Linked DNA regions of Pedobacter ginsengisoli. The protein of the gene in region 1 interacts with the protein of each later gene in a pairwise test. Links are inferred from orthologs where the notes say so. Each region holds a gene or a part of one and is shown on either strand. Other genes may lie near its edges.

Region 1 (4,780 bases):
GAGTGATGCTAAGGAAATGTTCCTTTCGGTAATGAGTCATGAGATCAGAACTCCATTAAATGCAATAATTGGGATGACGCATTTGCTGATTGACAATGATCCTAAAGTATCGCAGGTAGAAGATTTGAATGTGCTTAAGTTTTCGGCAGAGAATCTGCTACATATTATTAACGATATTCTGGATTTTACAAAAATAGAAACCGGCAATCTGGAGCTGGAATCCATACCGTTGGATATAAAAAATCTTGCCGGTGATATTGTGAATTCATTGCAGATTAATGCGGGCCAAAAGGGAAATCAGCTGGTGTTGCAATGGGATGATAAAATTCCGGTGAATATTCTGGGAGATAAAACCAGGTTGTACCAGATATTGATGAATTTGCTAGGAAATGCAATTAAATTCACTGATCAAGGGAAAATAGACCTCAATATTGAGCTGGTGAGCGAAAATAATGACGCTGTATTGATTAGTTTTTTAGTAAGGGATAACGGCATTGGAATACCTGAGGATAAGCAATCGTACATTTTTGAAACCTTTACCCAGGCTAAAACGGATATATCAAGAAAATACGGGGGTACCGGACTTGGTTTAGCGATTACCAAGAAACTGTTGAAGCTGTACCAGTCGGACATTAAAGTGAAAAGCAAGGAGGGGAGTGGAACCGAATTCTCCTTCGATATTAAATTCAGCAAAGCCACTCAAAATACCCGGGCTTTAAAGTCAGCTGAAATGCCATCAGTATTTGTTGGCAAAAGGATACTGGTTGTTGATGATAATGAAATCAACATTCTGATTGCAAACCGGATACTTAGTAAATGGGGCTTTGAACTTGAATTTGCCGGAAATGGTAAAGAAGCCATTGAGAAGGTGATGAAGAAAACCTTTGACCTTATTTTTATGGATATTCAGATGCCGGGGATTGATGGATTTGAAACCACAAGTATTATAAGAGAGTTAGAGGATGAGTATTTTAAAACTGTACCGATAATTGCACTTACAGCTTCTACACTGCAGAATGAGACGGGCAAATTCAAAGCCTGTGGGATGAATGGACATATATTGAAACCATTTAAGCCTGAAGAAATAAAGCATATTATTTCTATAAACCTCTCGAAATAAGTAAATTTTTATTGGATTTCTGTTAAAAGATAAAGGGCCGATAGCCCATTAGCATGGAATTATCGACCCTTAAATTAACGCTCTCGTAACAAAGGAACGAATTATTTCTCAATTGCCAAAAAATAAAAAGCTTATTTGAAAATAAAAAGTAAAGGGCCGATATTCTCTATCAAGAATATCGACCCTTACCATCTAAATTAACGCTCTCATCAACATAAACGACGTTATTTTGAAATTGTTGTGGAGAGGTGGTTTTTAATTATTTTCGTAACAGCCAGGTTCTGACGGAAATATTCTGGGCTGGTTATTAAGGTCTTTGTTTAGGAAAATACCAAAAGCAGGATCAGTACTTAAATCACGGCCTTTATTTATAATTGAACTATTGTTTTTGAGCATAAAATTATCTTTGAGTGGCTCGATAAAGTTGGGGTCGGTATTTAGGAGATTAGAATTGCCCTCATAGGTTTTTAGTATCGTTTTAATCACATTGTTGCTTACTTCGGCATCAATGCCCGCAGTGGTCTTTTTATCAATCAGCAGCTCTTCAGTTAAACTGCCCCAAATGATATTGTTCATGAGCAGGAGTTGTAAGTTTCTGGCGGGTAGCGCGTTACTTAGGTCAGAAAAATATAGTGCGGGAGTTCTGCGGGAGAATTTGGCATTATAGCCCGCAAATGTATTTTGTTTAAGATTGTACTTTCCGCCTGAAACACCATACAAAAGGTATTGCCCGGCATTGTAAAACAGGTTGTTAAATGCATTGAGATGTGCGTTGTAGCCTACAAAACCAGCGATGGTCATGTTCTTAACAATGCTATTGGTAAGCGATAGTCTGGGAGTTTGGGTTTTGGAAAGAGAATCGACAGTGAGTCCAATTATTGCATTTTTAACAACAGCATAGTGAAGTTTTGAATTTGAACTGCTACTGTAAAAGTGTAACCCATTCCATTGTCCTGGTTCATCTGCATAAATACGCTCCGTCCGGTCGCCCGAAAATAAAACAGGGCTTGCCGGGGTGCCATTTGCCAGTAATGTTCCTTTAATATGCATCCCTGAATTGCTGTGAAAAAGTACTTTGGTACCAGGTAGTATTGTTAGGGTTGCATTTGATGCAACAGTTACAGATTTGTAGACAATATAGGGGAGTAAGCTATTCCATGTGGTATTGGCTGTAATTGTCTGATTATTTATAAAAACTGCATTTTGTCCGTAGGCAACCAGTGCAACAGTTTGTTTGTTGCCATTTGTGTTAAATACAATAGAGTCTTGCGCAATAAAGGGTTTCGTCTGGCTATTTGCGTCAATGGTAGCCTTTACATAGATGCTGATGGAATCATTGCCGTCAATTTGAAGGTTTGATTTCTGACTAACAGGTTGTCCGTTTATGATGAGGCTAAAGTACGAGCCTGAGCCCCCACTGAGCTGGATCTGGCTGATGTTAACCGCCTTTTGGTTGGTGTTGTAAACTTTGAGCTGTTTATTGGTAGTTCCTGATGAGGTAAATACGGTATCGAACAGGACCGTGTCTGTAGAAAAAGAGAGTTTTGCTTTGGCATCTGTAGTAATTCCCTCGGATTTACGGCAGGCCGTAAATGCCAGAAAGAGCAGAAGAACAGCTAAATAAGACAAACGCATATCACAAACTTAAGATAAATTTATTCTGCAAAGGCAGGGGCTGCAATACTTAATTTTTTTATGCCGAATTTATGCAGTCCAGCAGATTTCTATGGTAACGGCAGTTGTAGTCACACCCGGCCAGCGAAATCCTGAAAATGCAAGCTTAGGGAGTTCCCCGCTAATTTAATTGCTTTTTGTGTTTTAGGGATCAAACAGGGGGATTAGCTTTGTTGTTTTACGGCAAGCTGCCCGCAGGCCGCGTCTATATCTTTACCGCGACTGCGTCTGATGTTAGTATTGATACCCTGGCTTTTCAGGTAGTTGGAGAATGCATCGATCTTATCACCTTCGGCATTGACGAAATCGGCAAACTGAATTGGGTTATATTCAATCAGGTTTACTTTGCATGGAACATGTTTACAAAACTTTGCGAGTTCCATGGCATCCTGAATTTCATCGTTGAAGTGATTGAATACGATATATTCGTAGGTAACGGGGTTTTTGGTTTTAGAGTAGTAGTATTTTAATGCTTCTTCAAGCGCCTTTAATGTGTTGTGCTCATTGATAGGCATAATTTCATTGCGCTTTTTATCATTAGCTGCATGTAACGATAAGGCAAGATTAAATTTAACACCATCATCGCCCAGCTTTTTTATCATTTTGGAAATACCTGCTGTAGAAACGGTAATCCGTTTGTATGACATATTTAAGCCATCGGGAGCTGTGATCCGCTCGATTGACTTTAATACGTTAGCGTAGTTCAGGAGCGGTTCGCCCATGCCCATATATACGATATTGGTTAACGGGGCATTGTAATTTTGCTTGGCCTGCTGATCTATGAGTACCACCTGATCATAAATTTCATCGGCATTAAGGTTGCGTTTGCGGTCCATGTAACCGGTTGCGCAGAATTTACAGGTTAAGCTGCAGCCAACCTGAGAGCTTACACAGGCTGTCATACGTTCATCCATAGGAATTAAAACCCCTTCTACAATGTTTCCATCGTAAAGTCTGAATGTGTTTTTAATGGTATGATCGTTACTGAATTGAGAGTTGTTGACTTCTACTACATTGATGGCATAATTTTCATCGAGCTTGTTTCTAAGGTCTTTAGAAAGGTTGCTCATTTCGGAAAATGTACGTGCTGATTTTTCCCAAAGCCATTGGTAAACCTGTTTAGCCCTGTAGGAAGGTTCTTTCATGGCTATGAAGTGCTGTTGCAGCTGTGCCAGATCTAATGAACGGATATCAGTTTTCTTTGTAGTAAGCATTATAAATGCAAAGTTACCTAAAAAATATTCTTTTCCTTATATATTGATGCATGATCCTGAATTCATTTCAGGATTATGAAGATCGCTTTATTGGAATAGTTAAATTAACGTTTAGGGCTTTTGGTTTTTGCTCCGGGAACTCCTGATCTGCCTTTTGTTGGCTTTACGGATCTTTTGCTTGGACCCCCGCTTTTGTTCCAGTCGTTGCCTGAAGCAGCTGCTTTAAAACCACCTGAAGATTTCGGAGCAGATTTGCCTTTGCCACCTGCTGGGCGATCGGTTCTGCTTACGTTACCAGAAGCAGCTTTGCCATGAGGCTTTTTAGGACCTGCGGGTTTGCCTGATGACCTTTTGGGTGTTACATTTTCAAACAGATCCTCTTCCGGTCTGGCTTTTGGTTTTTTATTTATTCTATTGGGGGCAGAGGCACTTTCTGATGAACTTGATTTTGCAACCAGGTTAAATATTACGGTTTGCTCTTCAGGAGTAAGTTCACGCCATTCACCAACAGGAATGCCTTTCAGGCTGATGTTCATGATCCGAACACGTTCCAGTTTCGTTACTTCGAAGCCAAAATATTCACACATACGTCTGATCTGGCGGTTTAAGCCCTGAATAAGTATAATTTTAAATACAAAGGGGCTTTCCTGGGTTACTTTACATTTTTTGGTCATTACACCTAATACCGGTACGCCTTTGGCCATTCCGGTTAAAAATGATTCGGTAATAGGTTTGTTTACAGTAACTATATATTCCTTTTCGTGATTATTGC
Region 2 (4,973 bases), 840 kb from region 1 along the record:
TAATAAAAAAGTGCCTAAAACCTTGTTTTTTTCCACATTCCATGGGGTTATGCACAATTAAATCTACTTTAAATTAAACCATAAGACTGAAAATCAAGCGATTACAAAATAACTTAACACAAAAAAGTCCCTCTAATATGCTTAGAGGGGCTTTTTACTAAAATGACTGTTATGCTATAGAGAATTGATTCTCTTTATAGTATCCGCTTTTCAATTTATCCGAAACTTCACTAAAGGCATCTAAGGTGCGCTGTACATCTTCCATTGTATGAACAGCAGTTGGTATCAACCTTAACTCAATTAGTCCCTTAGGAATAACAGGATACACTACAATTGAACAGAATATTCCGTAGTTCTCACGGAGGTCCATTGTAAGTGCCGTAGCTTCCAGCAGCTCACCTTTTAAGAACACAGGGGTAACCATTGTGTTTGTTACGCCTAAATCAAATCCACGGTCTCTAAGGCCTTTCTGTAATGTAGTAGCTACATTCCATAATTTCTCTCTAAGCTCAGGATTGTTCTTTAACAGCTCTAATCTTTTTAACAAACCAATAACCATAGGCATTGGTAATGCTTTGGCAAAAGTTTGAGAACGCATATTGTAACGGAAAAAATTAGTCATTTCTTCGGTAGAGGCTACAAATGCACCAATACCAGCCATAGATTTGGCAAAAGTACCGAAGTAAACATCTACCCCGTCAATACAGTTTTGCTCTTCGTGGGTACCTGCACCGGTAGGCCCCATAGTACCAAAACCATGAGCATCATCAATCAATAAGCGGAAGTTAAACTCCTTTTTAAGGTCAACAAGTTCTTTTAATTTCCCTTGTGCACCCGACATACCAAAAACACCTTCGGTAATTACCAATATACCACCACCACTTTGCTCAACAAGTTTAGTTGCTCTTTCAAGTTGCTTGCGTGCGCTCTCAATATCGTTATGCTTATACACAAAACGTTTACCCATATGCAAACGCAATCCGTCTATAATACATGCATGAGATTCAGCATCATAAACAATAACATCATTTCTATCCACAAGACTATCAATGATAGAAACCATTCCCTGATAACCATAGTTCAATAGAAAAGCGTCTGGTTTACCTACAAATGCCGCAAGTTGCTGCTCCAGTTGTTCGTGGTATTTTGAGTTACCCGACATCATACGGGCACCCATTGGATAAGCCATTCCAAAATCCGAAGCCCCTTTTAAATCAGCTTCTCTTACTTCAGGATGATTAGCTAAACCTAAGTAGTTATTTAAGCTCCATACCAGATGCTCTTTACCGCGAAAATTCATGTGAGGAGCGATATCCCCCTCTAATTTAGGAAATGAGAAATATCCATGTGACCATTTGTGATGTTGCCCGATAGGGCCCATATGCTTTGCTATCTTTTCAAAAATATCCAATGTTATATGTATTAAGTTTTTTTATATTTTTTGCAAATTTAAGGTTAATATGACTGATACGCAACATCAGCCTGTACCAAGGCTAATACACTATTATTATGCCAAAAAAGCCTTAACATATTTATTGCTAAGGCTTTCTATTTTTTTTATGTTAATCATTAATCAACATTATCATGAAGAAACGAGTTGTTAGGTCTGATTTCAGTTGATCCATCTTCATCATTACTTAACGTAAATCTGGAAACCTGAGATTCAGATGAATGCTGAACCTGCTGCAATTGCATTTGCTTACGTTTATAAGCCGGCTCATTCTCTAACTCCTGCAAACCATTGCTGGTTCTTAATTTCATGCTAAGATCTTTTAATCTTAAAATTCTTTCTTTCGATTTTTTAAGCTGATCTTCTATTGATTCATCGTTTTTATCGTCATCAGCTCCCACTTCAAGAATCTCTTCCTTATGAGCTTCAACATCATTATTGAATACTGATGCAGGAGTTTCAAATACGAAATCCGTTTCAGCGAGTTTAATTTCAAACTCAAAACCTGCAGACTCCTGTTGAGTTTCCTGAACCGGTTCTTCTTCAATTAAAGTATGTCTTACAACTGTATTTTCAGGTTCATCAACTTTTCTGGTTTTATTGATATTAAATAAATCACCGAAAAGATCAGATTGCTTTATCTCTTCTTTAGCTTTCATTACCGGTTCCTGGGCAGGAACATCAGCTTTAGGCTGTATAAAAGAGTTAACAGGCTCTACCGGACGCACCATAGGTGCCTCTTCAGGAGTTAACAAAGAGATTTTTTTAACGTTCTTTTTGTCTTCTTCGCGCTGTTCTTTAGTTTGGAAACCGGTAGCAATAATGGTTACAGACAATCTTTCACCAAGATTCTCATCAATACAGTTACCCCAGATCAAATCTGCAGAAAGACCAGCCTTCTCCTGAATATAATCAGTTATAATGGTAACCTCATCCATTGTTACTTCCTGTGTACCAGAACTAATGTTCAATAAAATATATCTGGCACCTTCAATCTCATTATCTTTCAATAATGGGGAAGCTAAAGCACCTTCAACAGCATTTAAAGCTCTGTTTTCACCTTCGCAGGCAAAACTACCCATTATAGATACGCCGCTATCTTTCATAACGGTACGCACATCTTTAAAATCCACGTTGATATATCCTGGCACCGTTATAATCTCGGCAATTCCTTTAGCTGCAGTTGTTAAAATATCATCTGCCTGAGCAAATGCTGAACCTAAAGTAAGGTTACCGAATATTTCACGTAATCTATCGTTAGAAATAACCAGGTAAGAATCTACATATTTTTTCAGTTCATCCAATCCATCGTTAGCCTGCATTTTACGTCTTTTACCTTCAAAGGCAAAAGGTGTAGTAATAATGGCTACCGTTAAAATATCTAATTCTTTTGCAGCTTTAGCGATAATAGGACTGGCACCCGTTCCGGTACCACCACCCATTCCTGCCGTGATGAACAACATTTTTGTAGTGCTGCCCAACATCTGCTTAATATCGTCAATATTCTCTATCGCCGAATTTTTCCCAACTTCCGGAATAGAACCCGCACCCATACCTTCAGTTAAACTTGCACCAAGCTGAACTTTGTTAGGGATCGGACTAAACTCCAGTGCCTGAGCATCAGTATTACAAATGATAAAGTCAACACCTGTAATTCCAGAACGGTACATATGGTTTACCGCATTACCTCCACCGCCACCAACACCAATTACTTTGATGATTGACGACTTATCTTTTAACATTTCAAACTGCATATCTTTATGAATCAGTTATTTAAAAATTCGTTTTTCCTGTTCATCTCTCTATGTAATATTAACACTTTTTTAACAGGCGTTTTCCACAACTGTTAAGAATGTGGAAAAATCGCGTTTTGTTGAAAAATATTACGGTTTTATATAATCTTCGTCACTTACATTCATGTCGTCTTTGATAAAATCCTTTGTTTTTGCAAGGAGTTTATCAAACAATCCACCACCAGAACGCTTCACTTTCTCTTTATCTTTTGGTCGTTCTACAAATACTCCCGGCTGCTTCATTTCTTCAAGTAACTCCTCAGCTTTTTGTATCCCTTTAATTAATAAACCAACACTGGTTGCATACATTGGGCTTTTCAAATCATCATAGATGGTTTTAGGCATGTCTTCATATTTTGACAAATGCTCATTCGGATATCCAACACGGCAATCTAATCCGGTTACATATTCTACCAACTGCGACAAGTGTTTCAATAAAGCACCACCACCGGTAATTACAACTCCACCGATTAGTTTTTTCTCATAACCTGAAGATTTAATTTCATAGTAAACATGCTCAATAATTTCCTCCATACGGGCCTGGATTACATAAGCAAGATTTTTCACTGAAATCTCTTTAGGTTCTCTTCCTCTCAATCCCGGAACACAAATAATCTCATTCTCTTTATTTTCTTCTGCCAATGCCGAACCAAAACGGGTTTTCAGCAACTCAGCCTGATTTCTCATCACAGAACATCCTTCTCTGATATCTTCAGTTACACTGTTGCCACCAAAAGGAATAACTGCTGTATGGCGGATAATTCCCTCATGGAAAATAGCGATATCGGTAGTACCACCACCTATATCAACCAAAGCCACACCTGCCTCTTTCTCTTCATCGCTCAACACCGATTCCGAAGAAGCTAATGGCTCCAGTATTAATTCCTGAGTTTGCAACCCTGCATTGGTTACGCATCTCATTATATTTTTTACCGCAGTTACCTGACCAGAAATGATGTGGAAGTTTGCTTCCAAACGCACTCCTGCCATTCCAATAGGATCTTTAATACCTGGCTCATTGTCGATAGTAAACTCTTGAGGCAATACATGAATGATTTCTTCTCCTGGGGGCATAACCAGTTTGAACATATCATCAATTAATTTGTCAATGTCTTTCTTTCCTATCTCATTATTCAGCTCTCTTCTGGTCAAAATACCTCGGTGTTGTAAACTTTTGATATGCTGGCCAGCAATACCTACATTAACAACGCGGATTTCGACGTTCGATTGTCCACTTGCAAGTTCTACCGCCTGAGCTATCCCCTGAACTGTTTTCTGGATATTGGATACCACACCACGTGTTACCCCTGCGGATTCTGCTTTTCCTATACCTAATACTTCTATTTTTCCGTGTTGTGTTCTGCGACCAACGATCACACAGATCTTAGTAGTACCAATATCCAATCCTACTACAATTGGAGACTGAGTGGTTAATTTTTCTTTGCCCATAACTATATTGATTTGTTGAGTTTTTTATTCTTGTTTTTCCTGGTAACTGTTTAATTATCTTCCTTTAGTTCATCCGGCATCTCTTCCCGGGGTACCGTATCTATCGGCTTCTTCTCCAGAGTATCTAACCTCTTCCCTGTTAAAGAATCAACCATGTTCTTTTCACAAACAACCTGGTTAGTATATTTAATATTGATGGTTTTATAGGTATCCCATCCCACCTTTGGCATTGCTTTATTGTAAAAGGCGCGCAGATTTCTCATTTTAACCTCTAAAGAATC

The links.
Region 2: the proteins of rlmN (region 1) and ftsZ interact in binary tests that used the Escherichia coli proteins (3 or more experiments, as listed by UniProt). The link is inferred for Pedobacter ginsengisoli from one-to-one orthologs.

The regions. Positions count from the first base shown.
Region 1 is NZ_CP024091.1:3,984,176-3,988,955, reverse strand. The notes cover bases 1,984-4,780. They hold rlmN (23S rRNA (adenine(2503)-C(2))-methyltransferase RlmN), read right to left. Parts: upstream 4,009-4,780; coding sequence 2,959-4,008; downstream 1,984-2,958. Other genes in these bases: rluF (23S rRNA pseudouridine(2604) synthase RluF), read right to left, coding at 4,113-4,780; CPT03_RS16365 (hypothetical protein), read right to left, coding at 1,984-2,755. Outside these bases: CPT03_RS16370 (PAS domain S-box protein), read left to right, coding at 1-1,120; more of CPT03_RS16365, read right to left, coding at 1,376-1,983.
Region 2 is NZ_CP024091.1:3,146,452-3,151,424, forward strand. Bases 888-3,877 are described here. They hold ftsZ (cell division protein FtsZ), read right to left. Parts: upstream 3,205-3,877; coding sequence 1,570-3,204; downstream 888-1,569. Other genes in these bases: CPT03_RS13005 (aminotransferase class I/II-fold pyridoxal phosphate-dependent enzyme), read right to left, coding at 888-1,411; ftsA (cell division protein FtsA), read right to left, coding at 3,334-3,877. Outside these bases: more of CPT03_RS13005, read right to left, coding at 170-887; more of ftsA, read right to left, coding at 3,878-4,692; CPT03_RS13020 (cell division protein FtsQ/DivIB), read right to left, coding at 4,743-4,973. UniProt on the Escherichia coli protein: Essential cell division protein that forms a contractile ring structure (Z ring) at the future cell division site. The regulation of the ring assembly controls the timing and the location of cell division.